DNA from 3 places in the Georhizobium profundi genome. Region 3 is predicted to be linked to each of the others. Evidence: predicted binding sites of a transcription regulator. Region 3 holds the regulator's gene; each other region holds the start of a gene.
The links. The regulator LexA, encoded in region 3, represses DNA repair genes until DNA is damaged. The targets are predictions, from matches to a motif close to TGTTCNNNNTGTGTTCNG.
Positions count from the first base shown of each region.

Region 1: uvrA (excinuclease ABC subunit UvrA) is a predicted target of LexA. The motif match lies at 2,151-2,168, and genes of this name have one in related genera.
Region 2: ruvC (crossover junction endodeoxyribonuclease RuvC) is a predicted target of LexA. The motif match lies at 5,151-5,168, and genes of this name have one in related genera.

Region 1 is NZ_CP032509.1:2,686,364-2,692,377, reverse strand. It holds gene uvrA (excinuclease ABC subunit UvrA) at 1-1,984, opposite strand, end outside; gene D5400_RS12900 (single-stranded DNA-binding protein) at 2,342-2,851, shown strand; gene D5400_RS12895 (NAD kinase) at 2,909-3,682, opposite strand; tRNA gene D5400_RS12890 (tRNA-Thr) at 3,836-3,911, shown strand; gene D5400_RS12885 (outer membrane protein) at 4,125-4,889, shown strand; gene trkA (Trk system potassium transporter TrkA) at 5,016-6,014, shown strand, end outside.
Region 2 is NZ_CP032509.1:3,959,795-3,965,808, forward strand. It holds gene D5400_RS19130 (NAD-dependent epimerase/dehydratase family protein) at 1-560, shown strand, start outside; gene D5400_RS19135 (glycosyltransferase) at 726-1,547, shown strand; gene D5400_RS19140 (NAD-dependent epimerase/dehydratase family protein) at 1,549-2,445, shown strand; gene D5400_RS19145 (hypothetical protein) at 2,461-2,781, opposite strand; gene ruvB (Holliday junction branch migration DNA helicase RuvB) at 2,841-3,881, opposite strand; gene ruvA (Holliday junction branch migration protein RuvA) at 3,960-4,574, opposite strand; gene ruvC (crossover junction endodeoxyribonuclease RuvC) at 4,594-5,106, opposite strand; gene D5400_RS19165 (LLM class flavin-dependent oxidoreductase) at 5,274-6,014, shown strand, end outside.
Region 3 is NZ_CP032509.1:2,793,107-2,799,120, forward strand. It holds gene D5400_RS13410 (molybdopterin molybdotransferase MoeA) at 1-1,161, shown strand, start outside; gene lexA (transcriptional repressor LexA) at 1,257-1,988, shown strand; gene D5400_RS13420 (ComEC/Rec2 family competence protein) at 1,982-4,369, opposite strand; gene gltX (glutamate--tRNA ligase) at 4,678-6,014, shown strand, end outside.

The DNA of each region.
Region 1 (6,014 bases), 110 kb from region 3:
CGGTGACCGCCGTAAACAAACCGAGCGGAATCGACGCTGTCACGTTCTTCAAATTGTTGCCGCGGGCTCCCACGACTTTCAGTTCCTTCCGCTTCACCGGCTTGCGGCGCTGCGCCGGCACCGCGACGGAGAGGGCACCCGACAGATATTTCCCCGTCAGCGACTTCGGATTGGCCATGATGTCGGCTGGCGTTCCCTCGGCGATGACTTCGCCGCCATGGATCCCCGCCGCCGGTCCGATATCCACGACGTGATCCGCCGTCAGGATCGCATCCTCGTCGTGCTCGACGACGATCACCGTGTTGCCGATGTCGCGCAGGTGCTTCAGCGTGTCCAGAAGCCGGGCGTTGTCGCGCTGGTGTAGGCCAATCGAGGGCTCGTCGAGGACGTAGAGCACGCCTGTCAGGCCCGAACCGATCTGTGAGGCAAGGCGAATGCGCTGGCTTTCGCCACCGGACAAGCTGCCCGAGTTGCGCGACAGCGTCAGGTAGTCGAGCCCGACATCGTTCAGGAAGTTCAACCGGTCGCGGATTTCCTTCAGGATGCGAACGGCGATCTCGTTCTGCTTGTCGTTCATCGCGGTCGGCAGATCCTGGAACCAGGTACCCCCCTGCCGGATCGACATCTGCGAGACTTCGCCGATGTGGCGTCCATCGATTTTGACGGCGAGCGCCTCGGGCTTCAGGCGATAGCCGTTGCAAGCCGGGCAGGGGGCCGCCGACATGTAGCGCTCGATCTCCTCGCGGGCCCAGGCGCTGTCGGTTTCTTTCCAGCGCCTCTCCAGATTCGGCACGATGCCTTCGAAGGTCTTCGCCGTTTTGTAGGAGCGCAGGCCGTCGTCATAGTTGAAGACGATCTTGTCCTCCGTACCGTGCAGGATTGCGTTCTGCGCATCTGCCGACAGGTCGGTCCATTTATCCGAAATCTTGAAGCCGAAATGCTTGCCGAGCGCCTCGAGCGTCTGGCGATAATAGGGCGACGAGGATTTCGCCCATGGCGCAATGGCGCCGTCACGCAGCGTGCGCGCCGTCTCCGGAACGATTAGTGCTGGATCGATCTTCTGCTGGGTGCCCAGGCCGTCGCAGGTGGGGCATGCGCCTGATGGGTTGTTGAACGAAAAGAGCCGCGGCTCGACCTCCGAAATCGTGAAACCCGAGACGGGGCAGGCGAACTTCTCCGAAAAGAGGATTCGCTCATGGGTCTCGTTCTTGGACTTGTTCGCGCCGCCGCCTTCCGCCGTTTCGCCCGCCGGCAATGGCTTGTCAGCAAACTCGGCAACCGCCAGGCCGTCTGCCAGTCGAAGGCAAGTCTCAAGGCTGTCGGCAAGCCGCGCGCCGATGTCATCACGAACGACGATGCGGTCCACCACGATATCAATGTCGTGCTTGTATTTCTTGTCGAGGGTCGGCGCTTCGGCAATCTCATAGAATTCGCCGTCGATCTTGACGCGCTGAAATCCCTTCTTCAGCAACTCAGCAAGTTCCTTGCGGTACTCGCCCTTGCGTCCGCGCACGATCGGCGCAAGCACGTAAAGCCGCGTCCCTTCCTCGAGCGCCATAACCCGGTCGACCATCTGGCTGACCGTCTGGCTCTCGATCGGCAAGCCCGTGGCCGGCGAATAGGGCACGCCGACGCGGGCAAACAGAAGCCGCATATAATCGTAGATTTCGGTGACGGTACCGACCGTCGAGCGCGGGTTCTTCGACGTGGTCTTCTGCTCGATGGAGATCGCCGGGCTTAGGCCGTCGATCTGGTCGACATCCGGCTTCTGCATCATTTCCAGGAACTGGCGCGCATAGGCCGAGAGGCTTTCGACATAGCGCCTCTGGCCCTCCGCATAAATCGTATCGAAGGCGAGCGATGATTTGCCCGATCCGGAAAGCCCGGTCATGACGATCAGGCTGTTGCGCGGCAGATCGAGATCGATCCCCTTGAGATTGTGCTCACGTGCACCGCGAATGGAAATGGTCTTGAGTTCGCTCATGAGATCGCCAGATGACACGTCGGTAAGATGGGGAGGTTCGAGGCTGCGCATCCACCCTCGTCGAACAGCGCAGTTGCCGTCAAATCATGTAGGTTCTCGCAAGACAATGTCGAGGGCAACTTGCCCACCGCCGACCGACTCGGTTGACAAGCAAGCAAGAGGCTTTTAGAACAAAAAAAGAACAAAACATAGCCTGCCTTGCAAACGCCCAACTGCCCTGTGGAAATGCGGCGTATGGGGCGCAGGTTCCTGCGAGTTCCGATAAGATGCCGCCTTTCAACAATGATCGCGCGGCAGCGGCTTAAAGGCTGTTTGGCCGGAGATCATTCAACCGGCGACTACAAGAAGGCAATCACCATGGCAGGAAGCGTCAACAAGGTCATTCTCGTCGGAAATCTGGGTGCCGACCCGGAAATCCGTCGCACACAGGACGGCCGCCCGATTGCCAATCTGTCCGTTGCGACTTCGGAAACCTGGCGCGATCGTAACTCCGGCGAACGCAAGGAGAAGACCGAGTGGCACCGCGTCGTCATTTTCAATGAGGGCCTGTGCAAGGTTGCGGAAAGCTACCTGAAGAAGGGCGCCAAGGTGTATATCGAGGGCCAGCTCCAGACCCGCAAATGGCAGGATCAGAGCGGCCAGGACAAATACTCCACCGAGATCGTTCTGCAGGGGTTCAACTCGACACTGACCATGCTCGACGGACGCGGCGAGGGCGGTGGCATGGGGCAGGGTGGCGGCGGCGGTGGTCGCGGCGGCTCCGATTATTCGGGCGGGGGCGGTGGCGGCAACGACTACAACCGACAGTCGCCGGCATCGCGCAACGACGATTTCTCCCGCGACATGGACGACGAAATCCCGTTCTGATTGGCGCGGACCAAGAGCTATGAAAGCGAGGCGGGGAAACCCGTATCGCAGATCGCATCAATAAAGAAACTGCTCGGCCAGGATGCGGTCATCCCAGGAATGATCGGGATCCGACAAGAGGCGCGCGGTCGTCTGTTTTGACTGAACGATGCGGACGAGCCGAATAGATTTGACCTCCGTGTTGTCGGCGACTGCGTTGACCGGCCGTTTTTCGCGCTCCAGCACCTCGATCGTCACCTCCGCCTTGTTGGAGAGCAGCGCACCTCTCCACCGCCGCGGGCGGAATGCGCTGACCGGCGTCAGTGCGAGCAATGGCGCGACGAGCGGCAGGATCGGGCCGTGGGCAGAAAGATTATAGGCCGTCGAGCCCGCAGGCGTCGCCACCATCAGCCCGTCACAGACGAGCTCTTCGAGCCTGACCTTGCCATCGACGCTGACGCGCAGCTTGGCGGCCTGATACGACTGGCGAAGAACCGACACTTCATTGATCGCAAAGGCGTGCGTTTCAGCGCCATCCTCGTCGGTCGCGACCATTTCCAGCGGATTGATCTCGCTTTCCACCGCCCGCTCGATGCGCTCGCGCAGTCCATCGGTGGCGTACTCGTTCATCAGGAAGCCGATCGAGCCCCGGTTCATGCCGTAAAGCACTTTGTTGGAATTCATCATGCGATGCAGCGTTTGCAGCATGAAGCCGTCGCCACCGAGTGCAATGATGACGTCGGCATCTTCTGGGGCATGCGCACCGTAAAGCGCTTCCAGTTCGAGTCGCGCCGCTTGCGCGTCCGGAGCGTTGCTCGAAATGAAACTCAATTTTTCCGTAGCACGCGCCATCCAGTCTCATCTCCCATTGCTGCGGCACATTGGCGAGGGATGGCGGATCGGGCAAGCGCGAAGCGGCCGGTCGCCGCGCTAATTTTTACCGCGACGCCGCCCTGTGCATTTCTCGTTTTACAGCGCCGGCAATTATGCTAATCACCCGCCCGTGCCCTTGTAGCTCAGTTGGTAGAGCATCTGATTTGTAATCAGAGGGTCGGGAGTTCGAGTCTCTCCGGGGGCACCAGTTCAGGCGCAAAGATCGGCCTGGCCACCAATTTTCCTGACATTTTGTCATTTCGAGCGCCGTAATCTACGGCTGCAAGCTCCAAAAAGTGACATTCTGGCATCACTACACGCACCACCGACATCGCGCCGCAATCTCAGCTTGCGGATGCATCGCACGCGACCAATAGTGTTCGTGGCCGGACAGCCTCATACGTTTCTGGAGAATCGGAACATGAAGAGACTGATCTTGACCGCGTCCATCTTGGCCGCGGCCGCACCGGCTATGGCAGCCGACGCGGTAATGTACAACGAGCCGACGCCTGCGGCGGCCCCAATGATGGCTGCTGCCGATTGGTCGGGCTTATATGTCGGCGGCCAGCTCGGCGGCGTTTTCGGCGAAACGGGCACATTCGGCCTGTCACCCTTTACGCCGGCACTGCAGGGCGCTTTCGCACCCGGCTTCTCGGGCGATTTCGATTCCGGCCTGATCGGCGGCGTCCATGCCGGTTACGACATCCAGTCCGGCAACTTCGTCTTCGGCGGCATTATCGATATTTCGGCCACGGACGTTTCGGACACGCAGAACGGCTTCTCCGTCACGCCTGCGCGCTACACGGTCACCCGTGAACTCGACTACCTCGCGACGCTGCGCGGCCGAATCGGCTATGCGATCGGCAGCAGCTTCCTCGTCTACGGAACGGCCGGTCTCGCCTATGGCCAGGTCGACTTCTCCTACGAGCAGCCAGGTTCGGGTGCCACGACCACGACGTCCGGCGGTCAGGACGACGACTTCGGCTACACCGTCGGTGCAGGCGTGGAAGCCATGGTCACGTCGAACATCTCGGTCGGTCTCGAGTACCTCTACACCGATCTCGGCGACAACGATTTCAATGCCAACCTCGTAGGCGGCCCGTTCGGCGCCGGCACGACTGGATTTGGAACGGATCGTTCGTTCGACTTCCACACCGTTCAGGCGAAGGTCTCCTTCCGCTTCTAAACTGAGCAGGAGGGTGGTTCTTTCGGCCCGCCCTCCAACTCGCCGAACACACCTATAGCTCTGCCCGACGCGGCGCATTATGGTGCGGCGCATTGAAGCGAATCCTCGCGACCGAACGGGCAGGGCATGCGGATCATTATTTGTGGGGCGGGGCGCGTCGGCTTCGGCATCGCCGAAAAGCTGGCCCAGGAACAAAACGACGTTTCCGTCATCGATACCTCAGCCACGCTCATCAACGCGATACGCGACACGCTCGACGTGCGCGGCTATGTCGGCCATGGCGCCCATCCCGAAGTGCTGGCGCAGGCCGGGGCGGAGGAGGCGGACATGATTATCGCCGTCACGCTTTCGGATGAAGTGAACATGGTCGCCTGCCAGGTGGCGCATTCTCTCTTCAACGTCCCGACCAAGATTGCCCGTATCCGCGCACAGAATTATCTGGCCCCGCATTATCTCGATCTTTTCTCGCGCGAGCACATGCCGATCGACGTCATCATCTCGCCTGAGGTTGAAGTCGGCAAGATGGTGCTGCGCCGCATCGCTTTGCCAGGCGCGACCGATGCCGTCCGCTTCGCCAATGACGCGATCGTGCTCGTCGCAATCGAGTGCCTGGAAGACTGCCCGGTCGTCAATACGCCGCTGGAGCAGCTTTCGGAACTCTTCCCGGACCTGACAGCGACGGTCGTCGGCGTCGTGCGCGATGGCGAGTTGATGGTGCCCCATTCGACCGATCAGCTCAGCACTGGGGATCTGGCCTATGTGATCTGCGACAAGGATCACGTCCGCCGCACGCTCGGCCTTTTCGGGCATGAAGAGCCAGAGGCCATCCGAATCGTCATCGCCGGCGGCGGCAATGTCGGCTATTTCGTCGCCAAGGCGATCGAGGAACGGCAGCCGAACATCAAGGTCAAGATCATCGAACACGATCGCAGCCGCGCCATTGCCATCGCGGATCAGCTGCGCCGCGCGGTGGTGCTGAACGGCTCTTCGCTCGACCAGTCGATTCTGACGGAAGCCGATATCCACGATGCCGATCTGATCGTATCGCTGACCAACGACGACCAGGTGAACATTCTCACCAGCGTCATGGCCAAGCGTCTGGGCTGCAAGGCAAGCCTTGCATTG
Region 2 (6,014 bases), 1.2 Mb from region 3:
GCACGCACACGGACCAGACGCGCCGCCACGCGCAGTTGATCAACCGGTTCGACTATGACGGCGACTACGGCACGGTGTTGAACCGCTTCCTCATCCAGGCGGCGATCGGCTATCCGCTGACGGTCCATGGCACCGGCGGCCAGACGCGCGCCTTCATCCACATCCAGGATTCGGTGCGCTGCATCGAAATCGCGCTGAAGAACGGCCCGTCGCGCGGCGACAAGGTCAAGATCTTCAACCAGATGACGGAAACGCACCGGGTGCGGGATCTCGCCGAGATGATCGCCAAGATGACGGGCTCCGAGATTGCCTACCTGCCCAATCCACGCAAGGAAGCGCCGGAGAACGAACTGATCGTCAAGAACGAGCAGTTCCTCGCACTCGGCCTCAACCCGACCACGCTGGCCGAGGGGCTGCTTTCGGAAGTCGTCGACGTGGCGAAGAAATTCGCCTACCGCGTCGACCGCAGCCGCGTGCCGGCCGTCTCCGCCTGGACAAAGGACATCGCCCCGACGCTCAACCGCGACCCGGAAGGCAAGAAGCTGAAGAGCGTTTCCTAGAGCAGAAAGCGCTGTCGCGAGTGGCGTCGCCCGCCCCAAGACGTCAGGGTCGGGCTTGTCCCGACCCTCTACGATGGCGCCGGTTCAGCAGACCCTCGGGACAAGCCCTAGGGTGACGGCTGTTAAGTATCGGTCGCAGCAGTAAGCCGTGTCACGAGAGAGCTGATGCCCCTTCCCTCCCCCTACGCCTACGTCACCCTGGTCACCAATCGGGACTATGCGATGGGGGCTACGGCGCTCGTTCGGTCGCTGAAGCTAACCGGCACGGCCGCCGACCTGGTGGTCATGCATACGGGTGGTGTCGATCCGCAGGCGCTCGAGCCGCTCGTCGAGCTTGGTGCGAAGCTCTATCCGGCCGAGCTGCTCGATTGTTCGGATGCGTTCAACGAACGACATAGCCGAGCCCGAATCCATGCGGATGCGCCCTTCACCAAGGGGCGCAAACCGGCCTTTCATTCGCCGCTCGACAATTTCTGCAAGCTGCGGCTCTGGCAGATGACACAGTATGAACGCGTCGTCTTCATCGACGCCGACGCGGTCGTCCTCCGCAACATCGACAAGCTCTTCGCCTATCCGGAATTTTCCGCCGCGCCGAATGTCTATGAGAGCGTGGCTGACTTTCACCGGCTGAACTCCGGGGTGTTCGTGGCAAAACCTTCGGAGGCGACGTTCGATGCGATGCTGGCGCGGTTGGATGAGCCGGACGCGCACTGGCCGCGCACGGATCAGACCTTCCTGCAAACCTTCTTTCCCGACTGGCACGGCCTGCCGGTCACGATGAACATGCTGCAATATGTGTGGTTCAGCATGCCGGCGCTCTGGCACTGGGGTTCGGTCAACGTGATCCACTACCAGTATGAAAAGCCCTGGGAGACCGACCATCCGAAGGCGGATCGGTTGCGCCCGCTGATCGACCTCTGGCAGGCTTACTATACCGGCGAAAAAATTCCGGATATTGCGTCGCTCCCCAATCCCGCGGACGCCTGACATGCGCGTTCTGGTGACCGGCGGCACTGGGTATGTCGGACGCTTCATCGTCGAAGCGATGCTGCGAGAGGGCTTCGAGGTCATCGTCGCCGGCCGGCAACCGCCGCGGTCCGATCTCTTCAGTGCGCCGGTAGCCTTCAGGCCGCTCGACCTCGATCCCGATACCGACCAAACCGCCCTCCTCGAGGGTGTCGACTGGATGGTGCATGGCGCGTTCGATCATGTCGCGGGCAAGTATCGAGGCGGCGAAGGCGATGATCCGACACGGTTCATCCGGCTCAACCGGGAGGGCAGCATCGCGCTTTTTGAGACAGCAAAGGCCCATGGCGTCCGCCGCGCCCTCTTTCTTTCGAGCCGCGCCGTTTACGGGCCACAGGGCCGACCAACAGTGCTAACCGAAGAAACTCTCGCCAAGCCCGATACGCGCTATGGCCAGGTGAAGCTCGACGTGGAGCGCGCGCTGTCCGATCTCGCTTCGGAAGACTTTGTCGCAGCAAGCCTCAGGGTGACAGGTGTCTATGGCGCCCACTGCGCTGGTGCGGACCACAAGTGGCAGAGGCTGTTTTCGGATTTCCTCGCTGGTCGCAGCATTGCGCCGCGCATTGCCACAGAGGTGCACGGGGACGATGTCGCGCAGGCGGCGCTGCTGCTTCTTCGGCACGAAACTGCCGGCAGCGTCGCGGGTCGGACCTTCAATGTGTCGGACATCCTTCTCGACCAACGCGATCTACTCGCTCGCGTGGCCTCGCTGCTCGATGTTCCAATCCAACTGCCGCCGCCCGGCGATCCGGCAAGCGTGGATGTCATGGATTGCACGGCAATCCAGGGGCTTGGATGGCGGCCGGGGGGCTTCGAGAAACTCTATGCCGTTCTTCCAGACCTTGTGCGGACGCTCTGAACTGGCGGTCCCTTGTCAGGCGTCGAGCGCCTTCTTTTCCTTCTCCGCCCAGTCCTTGCCAGCCTCGCCACCCCAGAGAAGCCAGGCGACGTAGCCTGCTGAAGGGTTGTCGTCATCGCCGAAATTCTTGGCGCGCTTATCGACCTTATGGCGGGCGAAATAGCTGGCCATGCGCTTCACTGTGTCATCAGAGAGCGACTTGCGGTTCTTCAGGTCGCGAGCCCTGGCAACACCGACGTCGGTCCCGCCGCGCTTGAACTTTGCGCGAAGGTCGAGACCCTTTTCGGCTGCATCCGCCACTGCCTTCGGCGGTACATGATCGGTTGTCTTCGCCATATGATGCTCCTTCATCCTGATCGTGGAGCATCAACTCAAAGGCGCGAAAAAGCGTTCCGTCAGTCCTCGTCGAACTGAATGCGGAACTGCGTCGCCTCCAGGTCTTTCGGAGCATTGAGACCAAGGTGCTTCCAGGCGTTGGCGGTCAGGACGCGGCCACGCGGCGTGCGCTGGATGAAGCCCTGCTGGATCAGATAGGGCTCGATGATGTCCTCGATCGCGTCGCGCGGTTCAGACAAGCCAGCGGCAATCGTCTCGATGCCCACCGGGCCGCCACCGAAGTTCTTGGCGATCATGAAGAGATAACGCCGGTCGAGCTGGTCGAGGCCGAGCGCGTCCACTTCAAGGCGCGTCAGCGCCTCGTCGGCGACCTTGCGGTCTACGGCTTCGGCGCGCGCGACCTCGGCGAAATCGCGCACTCGGCGCAGCAGCCTGCCGGCGATACGCGGCGTGCCACGGGCGCGGCGGGCGACTTCCAGCGCGCCATCCTCGGTCATCGGCAAGCCCATGATGCGGGCGCCACGCCGGACGATGCTTTCGAGTTCCGCCACCGTATAGAAGTTGAGCCGCACCGGAATGCCGAAGCGGTCGCGCAGCGGCGTGGTCAAAAGCCCAAGCCGTGTCGTTGCCGCCACCAGCGTGAATTTCGCCAGATCGATCTTCACCGACCGCGCGGCCGGACCTTCGCCGATGATGAGATCGAGCTGGAAGTCCTCCATAGCCGGATAGAGAATTTCTTCCACCGCCGGGCTCAAACGATGGATCTCGTCGATGAAGAGCACATCGCGCTCTTCGAGATTGGTCAGAAGAGCAGCGAGATCGCCGGCCTTGGCGATGACGGGGCCGGACGTCGCGCGGAAATTGACGCCGAGTTCCTTGGCCATGATCTGCGCGAGCGTCGTCTTGCCGAGACCGGGCGGGCCGACGAAGAGCACGTGATCCAACGCCTCGCCACGTGCCTTGGCAGCCTCGATGAAGATCTTGAGGTTCGCGCGCGCTTCTGCCTGGCCGGTGAAATCATCAAGCGTCTGCGGCCGCAGCGACGCCTCCGCATCCTCGCCACGCTTTTCCGGGTCAATCAGACGGGCGGGATCACTCATGGGCGTTGGCCAAGGTCGGTAAATGGGTCATGCCGTCGGTGTAGTCCAGCCGCCCCGCGCCCGCAATCGCACCGCAGCTCACCGCGCCAGCTCCTTCAGCCCCAGCCGGATGAGCTTGGCGCTGTCGGCGTCTTCGCCGGCAGTCCTTACCGCGGCGGCGACGGCGCTGGCGGCCTGGTCGCGGGAATAGCCGAGATTGGTGAGCGCGGAGACAGCGTCCGAGATGGGTGCGGAGGCGACGCCTTCGCCGAGTTCTTGCTTGAAGCCGATCGAGCCCGCGGCATCGCCGGCGAAGGCCGGCGCCTTCGCTTTCAGTTCCGTGACGATGCGCAAGGCGACCTTTGGGCCGATGCCGGGTGCGCGCGCCACGGTCGCTTTATCCTGCAGCGCAATGGCATTGGCGAGCTCGGATGCCGTCAGCGTGGTCAACACAGCAAGCGCCACCTTGGAGCCGACGCCCTGCACGCTTTGCAGCAGGCGGAACCATTCGCGCTCCAGCATGCTCAGGAAACCATAGAGCCGGAACACATCCTCGCGCACATAGGTCTCGATATGGAGGATCACGGCTTCGCCGACGGTCAGTTTCGACAATGTGCGGCCGGAGCAGTAGGCGACATAGCCGACGCCATGCACGTCGATGACGACATGGTCCTCGCCGATTTCGTCCACCGTGCCTTTCAGTTTTCCGATCATCGAACAGCTATCCGGTTCTCTAAGCGCTCGCGAGCCTCAACCGGCCGGCTGCGCTCTGGCGATGGTGGGCGTGGCAGATGGCGATGGCAATCGCGTCCGCGGCATCGTCGGTGTCGAACGTCGCCTTGGGCAGCAGCACCTTCACCATCATGTGAATCTGCGCCTTGTCGCCGTGGCCGACGCCGATCACGGTTTTCTTGACAGCATTGGGCGCGTATTCGGCGACCGGCAGGCCGGCAAGCGCCGGCACCAGCATGACGACGCCACGCGCCTGGCCGAGCTTCAGGGTCGCGACGGCATCCTTGTTGACGAAAGTCTGTTCCACGGCGGCTTCATCGGGCTTCATGTCATGAAGAATGGCGGCGAGGCCTTCGTGCAGTTGCTTGAGACGGGTCGCCAGATCGCATTTCTCGTCAGACCTTATCGTGCCTGATCCCACGAAGCGCAGCGAGTTGCCGAGCGCATCGACCATCGCCCAGCCGGTACGGCGAAGGCCCGGATCGATACCCATGATGCGAATCGTCTGTTGCATGCGCGAAACCCTAGCTGCTGATGCCCTGTTCTGCCACGTATCTCGTGAACAAAAGAGAAACAAAATGGGGATCGAATCGCGGACATCGATCGACGATGGTGGCGGTGGCGTGTCGCAGCACCTAAATTCCTTTCAACACACACGCTTCCGCTGCCAAAGGACCAGTCATGGTACCCCTTTCCATTCTCGATCTTTCGCCCATCGCCGAAAACCAGACGCCGGCCGATGCGCTGAAAGGCTCCCTGAAGCTTGCCCAGAAAGCCGAGGCGCTTGGCTATAATCGCTTCTGGCTTGCCGAACATCACAATATGCACGGTATTGCGTCCGCCGCGACGGCCGTCGTGATCGGCCATGTCGCCGGTGGGACGAAGACGATCCGCGTCGGCTCGGGCGGCGTCATGCTGCCGAACCACTCCCCGCTCGTGATCGCCGAACAGTTCGGCACGCTGGAGGCCCTCTATCCCGGCCGCATCGATCTCGGGCTTGGCCGTGCTCCCGGCACCGACGGTCTGACCGCACGGGCGTTGCGCCGCAACCTCGATGCCGGTGCGGAGAATTTTCCGAACGACGTGGTGGAATTGATGACGTTGCTCGGACCTGCGCAGCCCGGCCAGCGCGTGCATGCAGTGCCTGGAGAGAACTCGAACGTGCCGATCTGGCTCTTGGGCTCCAGCCTCTATTCCGCGCAACTCGCGGCCATGCTCGGCCTGCCATTCGCCTTCGCGTCGCATTTCGCGCCGGATTCGCTGATGCAGGCGCTTGCCATCTACCGCGAGAAGTTCCAGCCCTCCGCCGTGCTGGACAAGCCCTATGCCATGGCCGGCGTCATGGCCGCACCTGCCGAGACCGACGAGGAAGGCGCGTTTCTCTTCACCTCGGCGCAACAGCAATTCGTCAATCTGCGGCGC
Region 3 (6,014 bases):
ATTGCCGATATCGAACACGTCCCGCTCCATGAAGCATGGGGCCGGATCGTTGCCGAGCCGCTGATCGCCATGCGCGACCAGCCTCCGTTTGCTGCCTCGGCCATGGATGGGTACGCCGTGGTCGCGGCGGATACGGCAGAGCCAGGTGCGACGCTGAGGGTCGTCGGCGAATCGGCTGCCGGGCACGGGTTCACGGGCGCCATTGGACGCGGCGAGACCGTCCGTATCTTCACCGGCGCGCCGGTTCCGCAAGGGGCCGACGCGATTCTCATTCAGGAAAACGCGCGGCCGCTTGAAACGACCATGATCGGGGTTGTCGAGCCGGTGCAGGCCGGGCGGTTCGTGCGGCGTGCAGGTCTCGACTTCCATCGTGGCGAGACGGTGATCGCCAAGGGCGCGATGCTCGATGCCGGCCGGCTGACGCTGGCAGCAGCCATGAACCTCCCCGCCCTGCCCATGCATCGGCGCCCGCGCGTCGCCATTCTGGCGACCGGCGACGAGCTCGTGCCGCCGGGTGCCGATCCACGCGACGATCAAATCATCGCGTCGAACAGTTTTGGCGTCGCCGCCATCGTCAAGGAAGCCGGCGGAGAACCGATCGACCTCGGCATTGCCGCCGATACGCTTGCTGCCCTGAACCGATCGATCGACGCCGCTCAGGCGGCAGGCGCCGATATCTTGGTGACACTTGGTGGCGCCTCGGTTGGTGATCACGACCTGGTTCGCAAAGTGCTGGAATCGCGCGGTCTCGAGCTTGCCTTCTGGAAGATCGCCATGCGGCCGGGCAAGCCGCTGATGAGCGGCCGCATCGGCCCGATGCATGTTCTCGGGCTTCCGGGCAACCCTGTCTCAAGCCTTGTCTGCTCGCACGTCTTCCTGACGCCTCTGATCGCAAAGCTCGTCGGCCGCACCCATCATGTGCAGGCGGTCGACGCGATCCTCGACGTAGACCTGGCCGAAAACGACTTGCGCCAGGATTATCTGCGCGCGGCGATGCACCGGCGGCCCGACGGAACGCTCGTCGCCACGCCTGCCACCCGACAGGACTCGTCCATGATGCGCGTGTTTGCCGAGGCCGATGGCCTCGTCGTCCGACCGCCATTCGCGCCAGAAGCCAAAGCGGGCGACGCGGTGCGGGCAATCCTATTGAGGCATATTTAGCCTCGCTTCCTGATGGACTTGCGGAACACAAAAGGAACAGATAAAGTGTGTTCCACATTTGTTTCCATCCGATCAAGCGGGGGCCTAAGCAGCCGATGTTGACGCGTAAGCAGCAGGAACTGCTTCTTTTCATCCATGAGCGCCTGAAGGAAAGCGGCGTGCCGCCATCCTTCGACGAGATGAAAGAAGCCCTCGATCTCGCGTCCAAGTCGGGGATCCATCGCCTTATCATCGCGCTGGAGGAACGCGGCTTCATTCGCCGCCTGCCGAACCGTGCGCGTGCGCTGGAAGTCATCAAGCTGCCGGATAGCTACAACGCGGCAGTGCCTCAGCGTCGCGGCTTTTCGCCGAGTGTCATCGAAGGATCGCTAGGCAAGACGCCGAAGCCCGAGATTGCAGCCGAGCGCCGCCAGAGCGAGATGCCGCGCGACAACGACAATCGCGCCATCAGCGTGCCCGTCATGGGTCGCATCGCGGCGGGCGTGCCGATCTCTGCCATCCAGAACAACACTCATTCGATTGCCGTGCCACCGGATATGCTGGGCGGCGGCGAGCATTACGCGCTCGAGGTCAAGGGCGACTCGATGATCGAAGCCGGCATCTTCGACGGCGACACGGTCATCATCAAGAATTCGTCGACGGCCAATCCCGGCGACATCGTCGTGGCTCTGGTCGACGACGAGGAAGCGACATTGAAGCGTTTCCGTCGCAAAGGTGCGTCGGTGGCGCTCGAGGCCGCCAACCCGGCCTATGAAACGCGGATTTTCGGACCGGATCGCGTCAAGATCCAGGGCAAGCTCGTCGGGCTCATCCGGCGCTATCACTGATCGATGCTGTCGGCAGCTCTTCTGTCTTCGCTCATGTGTGTGTTGACGGAAGAGGCATCCCCGCCAGGCTCGGTAAAACTGCCAGTTCTCCAGTCATAATAACGGTGCCGCGTCCAGGCGCGCATTCGGCCGGCAGACTGCTCGAAGCGGAACGTCGGCTGCGGGTCGAATTGTGCACCCGACCCCGTGCCCGCCGCTCGCGCCTCGTTCGCCGCGAAGCCTTCTCCCGTCGACGCCGCGTAGACGGCGATCGCGCCGGTTTCACGCAGTGTACGGGCGGTGAAGAGCTTCGCGCCGGAGCGGCATTGGCGCATCGACAGCGGTATCGGAATGATGGCGATATCGGTCATGTCGCATGCGGGACCGACATAGGCCGGCTCCTCCAGCCACGCGACGATGGTTCCGTTCCCGAGACGGGCGATGCAGAACGCGCCGCGGCGGCATCGGAACACGCCTTCCATTTGCCCGTCTTCCAATTCGAGGACAGCCCGGCGCATCGTCCCATAGGCGATGGCGGGGTCTATCTCGGCATCTGGCAGAACCGGCTCGGTCGTCGTTTCCTCTGCCGGAAGCTCAGTCTGCTCATCTAAGACGACGGCTGGCGGAATGTGGGTCGCAAGCCGGGTTGCCGTTGCCCATTGATCGAAGATGAAGCTGCTCGGACGCGCTCGGTTGGTTGCCAGGCCGTCCTCGCGCAGGATCGCGGCCAGCCGAGCGTCCTCGGCAATCAGCAGCAAGGGTGGATCGGCGCGCAGGTCGGCCGCCATAATGAGGGCAGCGGCCAGCACGGGTATCAAAGCGGTGCTCCGCAGCCATGTTCGTGTGAAGACCAGGATGAGCAGCGCCAGCGACAGAAGCGCCGTAACGGCTCCGGGGATCTTCCCCGTGGCGAAACCATCGCCATAGGCGGCAACATGATGGCCGATGGCGATGACGGCCTCCAGGCCAAGTCCCATGATCATCAGGAAAATCGCGTCGAGACCGAGTGGCATCGTCAGCAGCGCAAGAGTACCGAATGGCATGACGATGACCGAGATGACCGGCATCGCGACCACATTGGCGATCATTCCGTAGCTCGACATGCGGTGGAAATGATGCGCCGAGAAGATCCCCGTCGCCGCGCCGGCAATCAGCGACGTCACGGCCAGACCGAGGATCAGCAGCGTCCAGCGCCAGACGAAGCTGGGTTTCGAGGTCGTGAAATCAGGCGTCTTGTTCCTGTTGCGCGCGGCCCAGCCGCCATAGGCGGCAATGAGTGCGGCAGTTGCCGCAAAAGACATCTGGAAGCCGGGCGATGTCACCGCCGACGGTGTGATCAGGAGGATGAGAAATGCGGCGATCGCGACATTGCGCATGGTCAGCGCAGCCCGGTCGAGCAATATCGCGACCAGCATGACGACGACCATGATCCAGGCGCGCTGTGCGGATATGACGGCTCCGGAAATCAGCAGGTAGAAGGTGGAGGTGCCAATGGCGCCGAGCGCTGCGAATTTCTTCACCGGCCAGGTCTGGGCGACGCCCGGCACGAGTGCGAAGCCGAGCCGCAACCCGGTGAACATCAGGGCTGCGGCCAGCGACATGTGCAGGCCGGAAATGGACAGGATGTGGGCAAGCCCGGTGATGCGGAAGGCTTCGTTGGTCTCCTCGGAGATCGCCCGACGGTCGGATACGGTCATTGCGGCTGCAACGGCGCCCGCGTCTCCCGGGATCACCTCCTTGATCCGAAACGCGATCGTTTCGCGGAGTTCGGTCGTCCATCGGGCGATCCGGTCGGCGTAGCCTTCTTCGACCTGATCACCGGGCATGATCCCGGGCGGGCCGTAGAAAAAGCCGAAAGCACCGATGCCGGCGAAATAGGAGTTGAAGGCAAAATCGAACGTGCCGGGCATCGCGGGACCGGACGGTGGCGCAAGTCGCGCCAGGCCGATGATCGACGCACCGATTTCGATATCGGGATGGTCGCTGCGCGCCAAAAGTCGCACCCGTTCGGGCGGCCGGCGTAGCGTGGGGTCATGCGTGGACTTGACTTCGACCAGGTAACGCCAGCGACCCTCTTCATCGATTTCCCGCGACAGCACCCGGCCGGAGATCGTGGTGACCACGGGACTATCCAGAACGGTGATGGAGCGGCGATCCGCCTCCGCTGCTGCGGAGGCCAACCCCGCCAGGATCATGCACAGCGCGGCGAGCACGTTCCTCAGTCGGCTGGCCGTGAGTGCCGCGGCCAATCCCACAGCGATGGTGAGCCCAAGCGTTGCAACAAACGGCGGATCGCTTGGCAGAATGCGCCAGAGCGCGGCACCTGTCGCGAAGAAGGCGGAGGCCCAGAGAAACAGCGCGCCGTGGCCTCGCTCCTCATCAAGTGCCTGCCTGACACTCAAATGCGACCAGCGTCGGCGCCACGATCGAGACGCGGTCGGGATCAGGCGAGGATCTTTGTTCGGATCATGATCGGCATGAGGATCGGCGGGGTCGAACGTAAACGCAGTCCGCTCGCAAGCGGAGCCATTCACTGGCTCGCGTTCAGCATCGGCATGCGCCATCCTGGTCGGGCCCCCTCGCCCGGCCCCAGGATACACCGCAAGCCTTGCGCTGTCGCCCTCGTGTGTTAGATCACCGCCAACAGGACGATGCGGCCTTCAAGGGGCCCGATCGTCACTCAATTAGCATCACTCACAGGTTCAAGATCATGTCCGAAGGGATTGTCACCCGCTTCGCGCCTTCGCCCACTGGATACCTCCACATCGGCGGTGCGCGCACGGCGCTGTTCAACTGGCTCTATGCCCAGAACCGGGGCGGCAAGATGCTGCTGCGCATCGAGGACACCGATCGCGCACGCTCGACCGATGCTGCCGTCGACGCCATTCTGGATGGGCTGAGCTGGCTGGGGCTCTCCTGGGACGGCGAGCCGATCTCGCAATTCGAACGGGCCGAGCGCCACCGTGAGATTGCCGAGGAACTGGTGAAGCGTGGAGAGGCCTATTATTGCTATGCCTCGGCTGAGGAACTGGATGCCATGCGCGAGGCGCAGCGGGCTGCAGGCAAGCCGCCCCGCTACGACGGGCGCTGGCGCGACCGCGATGCCTCCGAAGCACCGAAAGGCGTGAAGCCGGCCATCCGCATCAAGGCACCGCGCGACGGCGAAACGCTTGTTCGCGACAAGGTTCAAGGCGATGTGCGCTTCCCGAATGCCGATCTGGACGATTTCATCATCCTGCGCTCCGACGGCAATCCGACCTATATGCTTGCCGTCGTCGTCGACGACCACGACATGGGCGTGACCGACATCATCCGCGGCGACGACCACCTGACGAATGCCGCGCGCCAGTCGATCATTTATAAGGCGATGGACTGGGACATTCCCTCCATGGCCCATATTCCGCTGATCCACGGCGCCGATGGCGCGAAGCTCTCCAAGCGCCACGGCGCTCTCGGTGCCGAAGCCTACCGCGCGATGGGTTTCCTGCCCGAAGCGCTCACCAACTATCTCGTGCGCCTCGGCTGGAGCCATGGCGATGACGAGATCATGTCGACCGAGCAGATGATCGAATGGTTCGACGTCTCCGATATCAACAAGGGTGCGGCCCGCTTCGACATCAAGAAGCTGGAAGCCTTGAACGGGCACTATATCCGCCAGGCCGATGACGCGCGGCTCGTCGACAGCCTTATCGCCATCCTTCCCGAGATGGAAGGCGGCGCCTATTTCATTGACCGCATGACGGACGAGCGCCGCGCTCAACTGCTAGCGGCGATGCCGGGGCTAAAGGAGCGCGCAAAGACTCTCGTCGAGCTCGCCGATGGCGCGCGCTTCCTGTTCGACGAGCGCCCGCTGCAGAACGACGAGAAGGCGGCGACGATTCTCGCCGAAGGTCGCCCGGTTCTCGAGGGTCTTCTTCCTGAGCTGCAGGCGCTTCAGTCCTGGGAAATCGAGTCGCTGGATCCGATCGTCCGCGCCTATGCGGAGCGCGAAGGACTCAAGCTCGGCAAGGTCGCCCAGCCTCTTCGCGCTGCACTCACGGGGCGGGC